DNA from 2 places in the Streptomyces dryopteridis genome. Region 2 is predicted to be linked to the other one. Evidence: predicted binding sites of a transcription regulator. Region 2 holds the regulator's gene; the other holds the start of a gene.
What was found. The regulator HspR, encoded in region 2, represses chaperone genes until heat shock. The targets are predictions, from matches to a motif close to TTGAGNNNNNNNNNCTCAA.
Positions count from the first base shown of each region.

Region 1: a site for HspR is predicted at 3,246-3,264, ahead of lon (endopeptidase La). Genes of this name have one in related genera too.

Region 1 is NZ_CP187113.1:1,666,335-1,673,443, reverse strand. Features, by position in the region: gene ACN20G_RS06755 (glycoside hydrolase family 3 N-terminal domain-containing protein) at 1-46, opposite strand, end outside; gene ACN20G_RS06750 (MFS transporter) at 154-1,467, opposite strand; gene ACN20G_RS06745 (TetR/AcrR family transcriptional regulator) at 1,616-2,257, shown strand; gene ACN20G_RS06740 (DUF4097 family beta strand repeat-containing protein) at 2,338-3,135, shown strand; gene lon (endopeptidase La) at 3,287-5,710, shown strand; gene ACN20G_RS06730 (MarR family winged helix-turn-helix transcriptional regulator) at 5,872-6,312, shown strand; gene ACN20G_RS06725 (hypothetical protein) at 6,340-7,109, opposite strand, start outside.
Region 2 is NZ_CP187113.1:3,067,136-3,074,244, reverse strand. Features, by position in the region: gene clpB (ATP-dependent chaperone ClpB) at 1-346, opposite strand, end outside; gene ACN20G_RS13085 (pyridoxamine 5'-phosphate oxidase family protein) at 597-1,007, shown strand; gene ACN20G_RS13080 ((2Fe-2S)-binding protein) at 1,128-1,442, opposite strand; gene ACN20G_RS13075 (hypothetical protein) at 1,442-1,708, opposite strand; gene ACN20G_RS13070 (helix-turn-helix transcriptional regulator) at 1,919-3,037, shown strand; gene ACN20G_RS13065 (heat shock protein transcriptional repressor HspR) at 3,137-3,595, opposite strand; gene dnaJ (molecular chaperone DnaJ) at 3,597-4,781, opposite strand; gene grpE (nucleotide exchange factor GrpE) at 4,815-5,498, opposite strand; gene dnaK (molecular chaperone DnaK) at 5,498-7,109, opposite strand, start outside.

The DNA.
Region 1 (7,109 bases), 1.4 Mb from region 2:
TCAGCATGGAGTGGAAGAGCTGGCCGGCCTTCTCCTCCAGCGTCATGCGGGAGAGCAGGTCCTCGACGCGCCGGTCGACGGGGAGGGAGGCGTCGCGGTAGGCGGGGGTGTGCGTGGTCACGGCGGTGTGGCCTTCCTTCGGGAGGGGTCGGGTCAGCGGACCGAGCGGATGAGCTGGACGAGGGCGGCGCCGACGGCCGCGCAGACGCCGCCGAAGAGGAACAGGGCCCCGTAGTTCCCGCCGCCGCCGATCGCGAGGATGAAGGGGGCGATCATCGGGACGAGGGACTGGGGGAGGGCGTTGGCGATGTTGAGGACGCCCATGTCCTTGGCGGCGGTCTCGGGGTCGGGCAGGACGGCGGCGGCCAGGGCCACGTCCACCGCGAGGTAGAGGCCCTCGCCGAAGCCGAAGACGGCCACGGCCAGCAGGAACATGCCGAAGGTGTCGGCGGTGGCGATCAGCACGAGGCCGACGCCGACGACGGCGGCGGAGGCCAGCACGAAGGGCTTGCGGCGGCCCGTGCCGTCGGAGCTCCAGCCGCCGACGAGGGAGCCGAGGACGACGCCGGCGACCGTGACGAGGGTGGTGGTGAACATCTTGGCGGCCACGGAGTCGGCCGGGACGTCGAGCCGGTCCATCAGGAAGTAGACCTGGTAGCTGGTGACGCAGGCGATGCCGATGAAGACCAGGAAGCGGCTGACGAAGTTCCAGGCGTAGTCGCGGTGCTTGACGGGGTTCACCCAGAAGCTGCGCAGGAACTCCTTGACCGTGTAGCGGCCGAAGGAGCCCGGGCGGGCGGGGCGGTCGGGCAGCACGAGGGCCAGGGCCACGGCGCCGGCGACGCCGACCAGGGCGGGCACCACGAAGGCCAGCGCCATGTTCTCGTCGAAGACCTGGGCCAGGAAGCTGCCGGCCACCATGGAGACCGACATCATCATGCCGACCATGCCCGAGACCCGGCCGCGCTGGTGCTCGGGGATCAGGTCGGGGATGCAGGCGGTGACCATGCACAGGGCCGCGTTGCAGCCGAGCTGGGCGATGGCCCAGCCGAGCACGAGCATTCCGACGCTGTTGCCCAGGCCCACGATGGTCAGGCCGATCAGGGCCACCACCATGCCGCCCACCAGCCAGGGCCGGCGGCGGCCGAAGCGGCTGGTGGTGCGGTCGGAGAGGGCGCCGAAGAGGGGGTTGCCGACGAGGGCGAGGACGGCGCCGACGGTGAGGACCTTGGCGAGGGCCGCGCCCTTCTCGGCGTCCGGGACGATCTGCGCCACGCGCAGGGCGAGGGTGACGATGATCGGGGTGAACACGGCGATGCAGACGCCGAGCTGGGCGAGGACGAGGCCGAGGATCAGGCGGGCCGGCGCGTCGGCGGGACGGGCCGCGGGATCGGGGTCGGGAGCCGGTGGGAGGGGGGCCGGTCCGTGGCCGGATGTCGACTGTGCCGGTTCCTGCGTCAGCGCCATGGGGACTCCAGGGTGTGCGCGGTCGGCCTCGTCGCCGACCTGGCAGGGCCACCGTGACACGAAAACCGAGTACCCGAAAGGTTTTGAAAAGTGGGCAGGATCACAAACACCGCCCGGCCGAAAATCGACGGGGCATAGGGTGGAGCGCATGGCATCCGAACAGGGGCGAACGGCCCGAGAGGGCACGGGCCGTGGGACCTACGCGGTCGGGGACGCGCGGCGTCGCAAGATCCTCGACACCGCCGTCGAGCACTTCGCGCAATGGGGCTTCCACGCCTCCTCCCTCGCCCGCATCGCCAAGGAGTGCGGCATCACCCAGGGCGGGCTGCTGCACCACTTCCGCGGCAAGGAGGACCTGCTGCTGTCGGTGCTCGCCCAGAGCGAGGAACGCGACATCGAACGCCTCTTCGCCGTGCCCGCCGAGACCACCGCCGCCTACTGGGACACCCTGGTCTCCCTCGTCGAGGACAACGCGCGCCGGCCCGGCATCGTCCGCATGTTCAGCGTGCTCGTCGGCGAGTCGGCCGACCCCGCGCACCCCGCCCACGCCTACTTCCGGCAGCGCTACGCCCGCGTCCTCGACCACACCGTCGGCGTGCTCCGCGCCGGCCGGGAACGCGGCGAACTGCGCGCCGACCTCGACCTGGAGGCCGTGGGCCGCGAACTCCTCGCCGTCATGGACGGCCTCCAGATCCAGTGGCTGCTCGACCCCGAGGCCGTGGACATGGCCGCCGGCGTCCGCGCCCACCTCGACCGGCTCATGCTGTGGGCCGCCCCGCCCGCCGGATGACCGGGGGTGGGGAAGACCCCACCCCCCTGTCGGGCGCCCGCCCCAGCGACGGCGGGCCCCCGGTCGACCAGGCTGGGGACATGACCGCAGCCCAGCACCCCCGCAGCCGCCGCACCCTCCGTCCCGCCCTCGTCGCGGGGCTCGCCGCCGCCGCGGCCGGCGCCCTCCTGACCACCGGATGCTCCCCCTCGGACGTGCTGACCCGCACCAAGATCCTCCGCTCCGAGGCCACCGTCACCGACCGGGTCACCGACGTGGAGATCACCGACAACGGCTCCGGGAACGTCGAGGTGGTGGCCCGCCCGGCCGGCTCCACCGACACCACCACCCGCGTCACCCGCGCGATCCACTACGTCGGCGACACCGCCCCCAAGCCCACCCAGAAGGTCAGTGGCGGGGTGCTCACCGTGGACAAGGGCTGCTCGGAGGGGATCCGCGGGTGCAGCGCGGACTGGGTGATCGAGGTGCCGGCCGGCACCCGGGTCCGGCTCGGGGCGAGCAGCGGGGACGTGACGGCGCGCGGGGTGGCCGACGCCGAGCTGAGCACCTCCTCCGGCGACGTCCGGGCCGAGAACGTCACCGGCACCCTGCGCCTCGCCGCCTCCTCCGGCGACGTGGTCGGCACCGGCCTCAAGGCCCGCGACACCACCGCCGAGACCTCCTCCGGCAACCTCGTGCTGGCCTGGGCCGCCGCCCCCGGCTCGCTCCGGGCCCGCAGCGGCTCGGGCGACACGACCGTGCGGGTGCCGGGCGGCCCCTACCGCGTGACCGGCAAGACGGGCTCGGGCGACCGGACGGTCTCCGTGCCCACCTCCGGCACGGCGGTCGCGACCCTCGACGTGACCAGCGGCTCGGGCGACGCGACGGTGGAGCACTGAGGGGTCGGGACGCAAACGCGGGCGCGGGGCGTTGGAGGGGGTGGGGGCGGCGGTGAAGGTGTTCGCTCAGGGTGAACTCGGGTTGGGGAACACTCTGCGGCTCACATGCATTGAGTGCACATAGCTCAACTTCACTGCCGGAGGGAAGATCATGGCTTCGACGTCCGTAACGCTCACTCTGCCCGTGCTGCCGCTTGACGACGAGGTCGTGCTGCCCGGGATGGTCGTGCCGCTCGACCTGTCGGACGGGGAGGTGCGCGCCGCCGTCGAGGCCGCGCAGGTAGCCGCCAAGGGCGGCGGGGGCAAGCCCCGGGTGCTGCTCGTGCCCCGGGTCGACGGCAAGTACGCGGCCACCGGCACGCTCGGCACGGTCGAGCAGGTCGGCCGGCTCTCCGGCGGTGACCAGGGTGCGCTGATCCGCGGCGTGGGCCGGATCCGGATCGGCGCCGGCACCACCGGACCCGGCGCGGCCCTGTGGGTGGAGGGCGAGACCGTCGACGAGTCGGTGCCCGACCCGCTGCCGGGGGCCGTGGTCGAACTGGTCAAGGAGTACAAGGCCCTGGCCACGACCTGGCTGCGGGGCCGCGGGGCTTGGCAGGTCGTGGACCGGGTGCAGCAGATCGAGGGGGTCGGCGCGCTCGCCGACAACTCGGGCTACTCGCCGTTCCTCACCCTGGCCCAGAAGGTCGAACTGCTGGAGACCGCCGACCCGGTGGCCCGGCTGCGGCTGGCCGTGACCGCGCTCGGCGAGCACCTCGCGGAGCAGGACGTGGCCGAGTCCATCGCCAAGGACGTGCAGGAGGGCGTGGACAAGCAGCAGCGCGAGTTCCTGCTGCGCCGGCAGCTGGAGGCCGTGCGCAAGGAGCTGCGCGAGCTGAACGGCGAGGCCGAGGGCGAGGGCTCAGACGACTACCGGGCCCGCCTGGAGGCCGCCGACCTGCCCGAGAAGGTGCGGGAGGCCGCGCTGAAGGAGGTCGACAAGCTGGAGCGGGCCAGCGACCAGAACCCCGAGGGCGCCTGGATCCGCACCTGGCTGGACACGGTGCTGGAACTGCCCTGGCACGAGCGCACCGAGGACGTGTACGACATCCGGGGCGCCCGGGAGATCCTCGACGCCGAACACGCCGGGCTGGCCGACGTGAAGGACCGGATCACCGAGTACCTGGCCGTGCGCAAGCGGCGCGAGGACCGGGGCCTGGGCGTGATCGGCGGCCGGCGCGGCGGGGCCGTGCTGGCACTGGTCGGGCCGCCCGGCGTGGGCAAGACCTCGCTGGGCGAGTCGGTGGCGCACGCCATGGGCCGCAAGTTCGTCCGGGTCGCCCTCGGCGGCGTCCGGGACGAGGCCGAGGTGCGCGGCCACCGGCGCACCTACGTGGGCGCGCTGCCCGGCCGGATCGTGCGGGCGATCAAGGAGGCCGGGTCGATGAACCCGGTCGTCCTCCTCGACGAGATCGACAAGGTGGGCTCGGACTTCCGGGGCGACCCGGCCGCCGCCCTCCTGGAGGTGCTGGACCCGGCGCAGAACCACACCTTCCGCGACCACTACCTGGAGGTGGAGCTCGACCTCAGCGACGTGGTCTTCCTGGCCACCGCCAACGTGCTGGAGTCGATCCCGGAGGCGCTGGCCGACCGGATGGAGATCGTCCGGCTCGACGGGTACACCGAGGACGAGAAGGTGGTCATCGCCCGCGACCACCTGTTGCCCCGGCAGCTGGAACGGGCCGGGCTCGGGGCCGAGGAGGTCACCGTCGGGGAGGACGCGCTGCGCCGCCTGGCCGGCGAGTACACCCGGGAGGCCGGGGTGCGGACCCTGGAACGGGCGCTGGCGCGCGTACTGCGCAAGGTGGCCTCGCAGGCCGAGCTCGGCGAGCGGGAACTGCCGAGCACCCTGGGCGCCGAGGACCTGCGGGACCTGATCGGCCGGCCGCACCACGTGCCGGAGTCGGCCCAGGACCCGGCCGAGCGGCGCACGGCGGTGCCCGGGGTGGCCACCGGCCTCGCGGTCACCGGCGCGGGTGGCGACGTGCTGTTCGTGGAGGCATCGCTGGCCGACCCGGAGACCGGGGCGGCGGGCCTGACCCTGACCGGCCAGCTCGGGGACGTGATGAAGGAATCGGCGCGGATCGCGCTCAGCTTCCTGCGCTCGCACGGCGCGGAACTGGAACTGCCGGTCGCCGACCTGAAGGACCGGGGCGTGCACGTGCACTTCCCGGCGGGCGCGGTGCCCAAGGACGGCCCCAGCGCCGGGATCACCCTGACCACGGCCCTGGCCTCGCTGCTGTCGGGCCGGCAGGTCCGCACGGACGTGGCGATGACCGGCGAGGTCTCGCTGACCGGGCGGGTGCTGCCGATCGGCGGGGTGAAGCAGAAGCTGCTGGCCGCGCACCGGGCCGGGATCACCACCGTGATCATCCCCAAGCGCAACGAGGCCGACCTGGACGACGTGCCGGCGGAGGTGCTGGAGAAGCTGCGGGTGCACGCGGTGACCGACGTGCGGCAGGTGCTGGCCCTGGCCCTCGCGCCGGCCGGCACGGACGCGGGCGCGGAGCGGGAGGACGCCTCGGTGGCCGCCTGATCGCGGCGGCCGGGCGGGGAGCCGGGCCCGGGAACGGCGTGAGCGTCGTTCCCGGGCCCCCGCGCGGGCCGCGCCGGCGGGCGGCTGCGAAATACTGTTCCCATCGGGTCGTCGATCCGGCGCCCCGCCAGGCGGGGCTCCCTGGGAAGCGGGAGTGACACGTGCAGGGGAACGAGGACCAGGAGTTCCTCGCGTTGGAGCGGGAACTGTCCGTGTTGCTGCGCCGGGCCCGCGCCTCCTCGGGGGAGATGGCCCGGGAGCTGCACCCGGAGCTGGAGCCCGCCGCGTACGGGTTGCTGGTGCGGCTGGAGGCGGGCGGCCTCCAGCGGGCCACCGAACTCGCCTCGTACTTCGGCGTGGGCAAGGCGACGATGAGCCGGCAGCTGCGGGCGCTGGAGGAACTGGGCCTGGTCACCCGGGCCCCCGACCCCGCCGACGGCCGGGCCTTCCTCATCGACCTCACGGCCGAGGGCCGCGAACGCTTCCTGAAGGTCCGCGACGCCCGCCGGGTCCGCTACATGCGCAACCTCGCCGACTGGGACCGCGGCGAGGTCGCCGAACTCGCCCGGCTGTTGCACCAGCTCAACCAGGGCTCCGAGTAGTCCGGGCGCGACCGGGTCGCGGCCCGCTCAGAGCGCGGCGTGCGCGACCGAGGCGTCGTCGTGCCGCTTGTACCGGGCCGCGGTCCGCTCCGGGTCCCGTTCGACGGCGCGGACCCGGTCGACCAGAGCCCGCGCCCCGTGCGCCCGGACCAGCTCCGCGCACTCCGTCCAGTCGCCCTCGGCGAAGGTGTCCACCCAGCGGCTCGCCCCGTCGGTCAACGCGACGATGTCCGTCACCCGCGCGCGGGGCGTTTCGCCCAGGACGGCGCGGGAGGCCACGGCCGGATCGGCGGCGGCGGTGAAGAACCCGCCCTCGGCGTTGCGGAGCCGGTCGGTGGCCTCGACGGAGCGCAGCACGGCCGGGTCCACGCGGTCGAGGCGGTCGTCGAGGACGGCCGTCACCTTCCCGTCGGGGGCGCGCAGCAGGAGCACGGAGTCGGAGAGCACGAGGTGCTCGACCCGGTCCGCGTCCCAGCGGACGAGGACCACGGTGGCCTGCGGGGTGCGGACGTGAGAAAGGTCACAGCTCTCGCGGTGGTCGGCGGCGGTGCGGGCGATGGCCTCGGCGAGCACCGCGTCGAGTCCGAGGTCGCGCCGGGCGCCGGACAATTCCGTCAGCCGGCCGCCGAGCTGGGCCGTGAACCACGGCACGCCGTGCTCGCAGCCGTCGTCCCCGGCCGGTGGGGTCACCCCGTCGAGGACCACCACCACCCCGCCGGTGCCGCCCGCCGGCAGGGCCGCCGACACCCAGTCCTCATTGGGGCGTTCCGGGTCGCCGGGGTCCGTGGTCAGGTCGA
Region 2 (7,109 bases):
TCGCGATCAGGAGGTGCTCGGTGGAGAGGTAGGTGTCGCCGAGCCGGCCCGCCTCGGCGTCGGCCTCGGCGAGGACGGCGAGCAGGTCGCGGCTGGGCTGCGGGGGTGCGACGGTGGAACCGGCGACGCTGGGCAGGCCCGCCAGGATCCGGTCGGCGCCCGCGCGGATCGCGGCCTGGTCGGCGCCGACGGCGGCGAGCAGGTCGGTGACGTTCTCGTTGTCCTGCCCGGCGAGCAGGGCCGGCAGCAGGTGGGCCGGGGTCAGGTCGGGGTGGCCGTCCTTGGCGGCGCGGGCCGCCGCCGCGTTCAGGGCCTCCCGGCTCCGGTTGGTCAGTTCGGCGTCCACGTGCGCCTTCTCCTCTCCCTCTCCGTACAGATGCTGACACGCTCAACGTGCACAAAGTTGAGTCTATTCCACTCAAGGTGAATCCGGCACCCCGACCCCGCACGGATCAGGGGCGGCTCGGGGGCGTTTCGGGGGTGTCTCAGGGGTGCGCACGGGGCGCGCGGGGCGGGGAGGGCGGCGGGAACGCGCGGGCGCGGGCCGGCCGGGTCCCGCCTCCCGCGACCGGCCGGGCCTTCCGTACCCTTCGCGCATGGCTCACGACGCGCTCGATCCGACCCCGGAGTTCCTGGCCTTCTGGCGGGAACGGCTGCTGTGCACGCTGACGACCCCTCGCGCCGACGGCACCCCGCACGTGGTGCCCGTGGGGGTGACCTACGACCCCGAGGCGGGGCTGGCGCGCGTGATCACGCGGTCCGGCAGCCGCAAGGTCCGCAACGTGGAGGAGGCGCACGCGCGCGGGCAGGCCCCCCGGGTGGCCGTGTGCCAGCTCGACGGGGGCCGCTGGGCCACCCTGGAGGGCGTCGCGCGGGTGGTCCGGGACCCGGAGGCCGTCGCGGACGCGGTGGCCCGTTACGCGGAGCGCTACGGGCGCGTGCCGGCGCCCAACCCGGAGCGGGTGCTCATCGAGATCGCCCTCGACCGGGCCATGGGCCGGGCCTGAGCCCCGAAGTCCGCGGCCGACACGGCCGGGAACGACACAACGGCGCCATCGTGGTCAGGTCCACGATGGCGCCGTTGTGTGGGGGAAGCGCCCGGGGCGACGGCAACGAGGGGGATCGCCTCAGGCACTGCGGGGTGTGGCAGGGGTGGCCTCGGAAGCGAAGAGGCTGTGGTCACGGGCGTCGAGGTTGACGAAGACCATGCCGTAGCGGACCTCGCAGCGCACGGGCTGCGGCGCCCCGCGCGGCCGGCGCAGGCACCGGTAGGCCCGCACGTCCTCGTCCTCGTCGCGGGTGATCACGATGGGCTGGCCGAACAGGGTGACCATGAGGGAGTCACCGGCGTGCGGGATGGCCGTGGCGAGGTCGACGAACTGCCAGCCGGAGCGGTAGGCGGAGGCCATCTCGCGGCGGAAGTCGCGGTCGTCGGGTGTCATCAGGCCACGTCCGTCGGCGCGGTGTTCCAGCCGGTGTCGGTGTCGGTGTTCCACCCGGTGTCGATCACGCGGTACGCGCCGGCCCGACCGGGGGCGTTCCACCCGGTGTCGGTGTCGCTGTTCCACCCCGTGTCGATCGAGGCGGGGGCCACGTTCCAGCCGGTGTCGGGACGGGTGCTGTTCCACCCGGTGTCCGCGGACGCCGGGGCCACGTTCCACCCCGTGTCCACCTTGCCGGAGCCGCCGCTGTTCCAACCGGTGTCCACGCCGGCCGCCACGGCCTCCGCGTCGCCGCCTGCGGCGCTGACCGCCCCCCATGCCGCGACAGCGGAGAAAACAACGGCAAGCGCCGAGCGAAGCATTCTCTGATACATGGTCGGCTTCGTCCTCACTTGATGGAATCCTCTCCCCCGCGTGACAGACGATGGCTCATTCGGGCACGTCGCGGCCACAGGGACGATGCATCATGTTCTTGCATGTTCAGGACCCTGGGGGGTGGAGATTTGCCAATAGACCACACAAACCCGACACATCCCCACCCGGTCACGGCCCTCTGCACGGAGGGCTCACGGCTCTACGCCGCCGCGCTCGGCACCGGGCGGATCAGTCGCGGGGAGGTGCGCAACGCTCCCTGCCTGCTCGAATTCGCCCTGCTCCAGCCGGACCCGGACGACGCCAACCAGCTCCGTCCGGTCGCGCCTTCGGTGGCACTCGCGCAACGTCTTCACCCCTTGGAGCGCGAGATCCAGGAGCGGCGTCGCACCGCTGTAGATCTCACCGACGCTTTTGAGCCGTTCCTGACCATCAGCGCGCAGAGCCCCGCCAACACCCACGCCATCACCGTGCTGGAGGGCTTCGACCAGATCAATTCGGCCCTCGACCTCGCCACCGCCGAATGCCACACCGAGGTGCTGACCATCCAGCCCGGCGGCGCCCGACCCTCCCACGTCCTCTCGCAGGCCCTGGAACGGGACGCCCCGCTGATCGACCGGGGTGTCCGGATACGCACCCTCTACCAACACACCGTGCGCCACAGCCAGGGCACCCTCGCGTACGTGGACCGCATCTCGGCCGGCAAGGTGGAGATCCGGACACTGGAGGAGTTGATAGAGCGGCTCATCGTGTTCGACGAGACCGTCGCGTTCATCCCCGCCCAGGACGACCGCAGGGTGGCCCTGGAACTGCGCCACCCGGGGCTGGTCAGCTACCTGATCAAGGTCTTCGACCAGCTGTGGCGGCGGGCCGTGCCCCTGCGCGACGAGGTCACCTACACCCCGACCCCGAACGGCATCACCGGGATCCAGCGCTCCATCGCCCAACTGCTGGTCGAGGGTCACGTGGACGAGGCCATCGCCCGCCGGCTCGGCATGAACGTGCGCACCGCCCGCGCGCACATCGCCCGGCTCGCCACCGCCCTGGGCAGCGGCAGCCGCGCGCAGCTCGGCTACCTGATCGCCCGCTCGGGCATCCTGGACGGCGCCGGGCCGCTGCTGCCGCCGCACGGGGTGCCCGTGCCCCTGGTCGGCCCCGCCGCGTCCCCCGCCCCCGCCCACGCGCCGCCCGCCGACCCCGTGCCCGGCCCCCAGGACCCCTGAGCCCGCCGGACGCGCGCGAAGGGGCCCCGGAGCCCGGCGGATCACTCCGCGCGGGCCCGGGGCCCCTTCTCACGTGCGCGCCCGGTCGGGCGGCGGTCTTCAGTCGACGTGACCGCCCGGCCGCTTGGGCCGCCAGACCACCAGGGCCGAGGACGGCGGCCGCGGCGGCTGGTAGGGCACCAGGTCGCGCCGGTAGGACGCGTGCACCTGGGCCTCGCGCTGGCGCATCGCCGCCGCCGCGCCGTCGACCTGCGTCGCCAGCTCGGCGACCCGCTGCTGGAGCGCGGCCACCTGGTTCTCCAGTTCGATGATCCGCTTGATGCCGGCGAGGTTGATGCCCTCGTCCTGGGAGAGCGCCTGCACGGTGCGCAGCAGCTCGATGTCCCGGGCCGAGTAGCGCCGCCCCCGACCGGCCGTGCGGTCCGGCGAGACCAGGCCCAAGCGGTCGTACTGCCGCAGGGTCTGCGGGTGCAGACCGGAGAGCTGGGCGGCCACCGAGATCACGTAGACCGGGGTCTCGTCGGTCAGTTCATAGGGATCACGTCGGCGACCGTCCATGTCATGCTCCCTTCGCGGCCTCGAACAACGCGGCCCGCGGATCCTCTTCCGCCATCGCGTCGCGGTAACTCTCCAACGCCTCGCGCGCCTTGTCCGACAACTGGTCCGGCACGGCGACCTCCACGGTCACCAGCAGGTCGCCCCGGGTGCCGTCCTTGCGGACCGCGCCCTTGCCGCGGGCCCGCATGGTCCGCCCGTTGGGCGTGCCCGCGGGCAGCTTCAGGGTGACCGTCGGACCGGCCAGGGTGGGCACCCGCACCTCGCCGCCGAGCGCGGCCTCCGTGAAGGAGACCGGCACCGTGACGGTGAGGTTGTCGCCCTTGCGGCCGAACACGGGGTGCGCGTCCACGTGCACGACGACGAACAGGTCGCCCGCCGGCCCGCCGCGCTCCCCGGGCGCGCCCTTGCCGCGCAGCCGGATCCGCTGCCCGTCGGAGACGCCCGGCGGGACCCGCACCTGCATGGTGCGGGCGCTCTGCGCCCGACCGCTGCCCTTGCACACGTCGCACGGGGTCTCGGCGATCAGGCCGCGCCCCCGGCAGTCCGCGCACGGGTCGGTGAGCGAGAAACCGCCGCCGCTGCCGCGCGAGACCTGCCCGGTGCCGACGCAGGTCGGGCACACCCGGGGGGTGCCGTTCTTGTCGCCGGTGCCCGAACACGCCTTGCACGGGGCCTGCGAGGACATCCGCAGCGGGACCGTGGCCCCGTCCACCGCCTCGGTGAAGCTGAGCGTCACCTCGGACTCGATGTCCTGCCCGCGCCGGGGCTGGGCGCGCGTTCCGGCGCCGCCCGCCCCGCCTCGGTTGAACAGGCCGCCGAACACGTCGCCGAGTCCGCCGCCGAAGCCGCCGGCGCCCTGGCCGGCGGCTCCCTGGCCGCCGAAGAGGTCACCGAGGTCGAAGTTGAACGAGCCGCCGCCCGCGCCCGGGCCGGGGCGGAAGCCGCCGCTGCCGAACAGGGCGCGCGCCTCGTCGTACTCCTTGCGCTTCTTGGGGTCGCCGATGACGTCGTTCGCCTCGGAGATCTCCTTGAACCGCTCCTCGGCCTCCGCGTTGCCCTTGTTGGCGTCCGGGTGGAACTCGCGGGCGAGTTTCCGGTACGCCTTCTTGATCTCGGCCTCGGTGGCGTCCTTCGGGACACCGAGAACCTTGTAGTAGTCCTTCTCCACGAAGTCCTTCGTGCTCATCCCCGGTGTCCCTCCTCTCGGTCCTCGCCTGCGTCAGCCCTTGTCGGGGGCATCCGTGTCCTCGCCCGCCTCCGCGGCCGGGGACTTCTCCCCCTCCGCGGACTCGGACTTGGGCGCCGCCCCCGGCTGGGGTTCGGCGACGGCCACCCGCGCGGGGCGGATGGTGCGCTCGCCGATGCGATACCCGGGCTGGAGGATCGCCACGCAGGTCGTCTCGGTGACGTCCGGCGCGTAGCTGTGCATCAGCGCCTCGTGGATCGTCGGGTCGAAGGGCTCGCCCTCCTTGCCGAACTGCTGGAGGCCCATCTTCGCGATGACCGTCTCCAGCGATTCGGCGACCGACTTGAAGCCGCCGGTGAGCTCGCCGTGCTCACGGGCCCGGCCGACGTCGTCGAGGGTGGGCAGCAGCTCGGTCAGGAGGTTCGCGACGGCGATCTCCTTGACCGCGATGCGGTCCCGCTCGACCCGGCGGCGGTAGTTCTGGTACTCCGCCTGGAGGCGCTGAAGGTCCGCGGTGCGCTCGCCGAGCGCGGTGCGGGCCTGGTCAAGCTCGGCGAGGAGCGACACGTCGCGCGCGAGGTCGTCGTCGGCCGGGGCCGCCCCCTCCGCCTTGTCGGCGGAGGAGGCGGACTTCGACGCGGCGTCCTCGGAGCCGGCCTTGCCCTTGCCGGCGGGGCCGTCGGACTTCTCGTCGAAGCCCGGGGTCTCCTCCGACATCAGGCAGCGCCGCCCTTCGGCTTCTCGTCGTCGACGATCTCGGCGTCGACGACGTCGTCGTCGGCCTTGGCCTGGGCGTCACCGGCGGGGGCGCCGGCGGCCGCGCCCTGGGCGTCGGCGTAGATGGCCTGGCCCAGCTTCTGGCTGACCGCGGCGACCTTCTCGGTCGCGGTGCGGATCTCGGCGGTGTCCTCGCCCTTGAGCTTGTCCTTCAGCTCGGCGACGGCGGTCTCGACCTCGGTCTTGACCTCGGCCGGGACCTTGTCCTCGTTGTCCTTGACGAACTTCTCCGTCTGGTACACGAGCTGCTCGGCCTGGTTGCGGGTCTCGGCGGCCTCGCGGCGGCGGGTGTCCTCCTCCGCGTACTGCTCGGCCTCCTGACGCATCCGGTCGACCTCGTCCTTGCCGAGCGAGGAGCCGCCGGTGACGGTCATCTTCTGTTCCTTGCCCGTGCCCAGGTCCTTGGCGGTCACGTGCATGATGCCGTTGGCGTCGATGTCGAAGGACACCTCGATCTGCGGCACGCCGCGCGGGGCCGGCGGCAGGCCGGTCAGCTCGAACATGCCGAGCTTCTTGTTGTACGCCGCGATCTCGCGCTCGCCCTGGTAGACCTGGATCTGCACGGACGGCTGGTTGTCCTCGGCCGTGGTGAAGATCTCGGACCGCTTGGTCGGGATCGTGGTGTTGCGCTCGATGAGCTTGGTCATGATGCCGCCCTTGGTCTCGATGCCGAGGGACAGCGGGGTGACGTCGAGGAGCAGGACGTCCTTGACCTCGCCCTTGAGGACGCCGGCCTGGAGCGTGGCGCCGATGGCGACGACCTCGTCCGGGTTCACGCCCTTGTTGGCCTCCTTGCCGCCGGTCAGTTCCTTGACCAGTTCGGCGACGGCGGGCATACGGGTGGAACCGCCGACCAGGACCACGTGGTCGATCTCGGACAGGCTGATGCCGGCGTCCTTGATGACGTTGGTGAACGGGGTCTTGCAGCGCTGCAGCAGGTCCTCGGTGAGCTGCTGGAACTGGGCGCGGGTGAGCTTCTCGTCCAGGTGCAGCGGGCCCTCGGCGGAGGCCGTGATGTAGGGCAGGTTGATCGTGGTCTCCGTGGAGGAGGACAGCTCGATCTTCGCCTTCTCGGCGGCCTCGCGCAGACGCTGGAGGGCCATCTTGTCCTTGGACAGGTCCACGCCGTGGCCGTTGGCGAACTGGCGCACGAGGTAGTCCACGACGCGCTGGTCCCAGTCGTCGCCGCCGAGGTGGTTGTCACCGTTGGTGGCCTTGACCTCGACGACGCCGTCGCCGATCTCCAGGAGCGACACGTCGAAGGTGCCGCCACCGAGGTCGAAGACGAGAATGGTCTGGTCGTCCTTGTCGAGACCGTAGGCCAGGGCGGCGGCGGTCGGCTCGTTGACAATGCGCAGGACGTTCAGACCCGCGATCTCACCGGCCTCCTTGGTCGCCTGACGCTCGGAGTCGTTGAAGTACGCCGGGACGGTGATGACCGCGTCGGTCACCTTCTCGCCCAGGTACGCCTCGGCGTCGCGCTTCAGCTTCTGCAGGATGAAGGCGCTCATCTGCTGCGGGTTGAAGTCCTTGCCGTCCAGGTTGATCTTC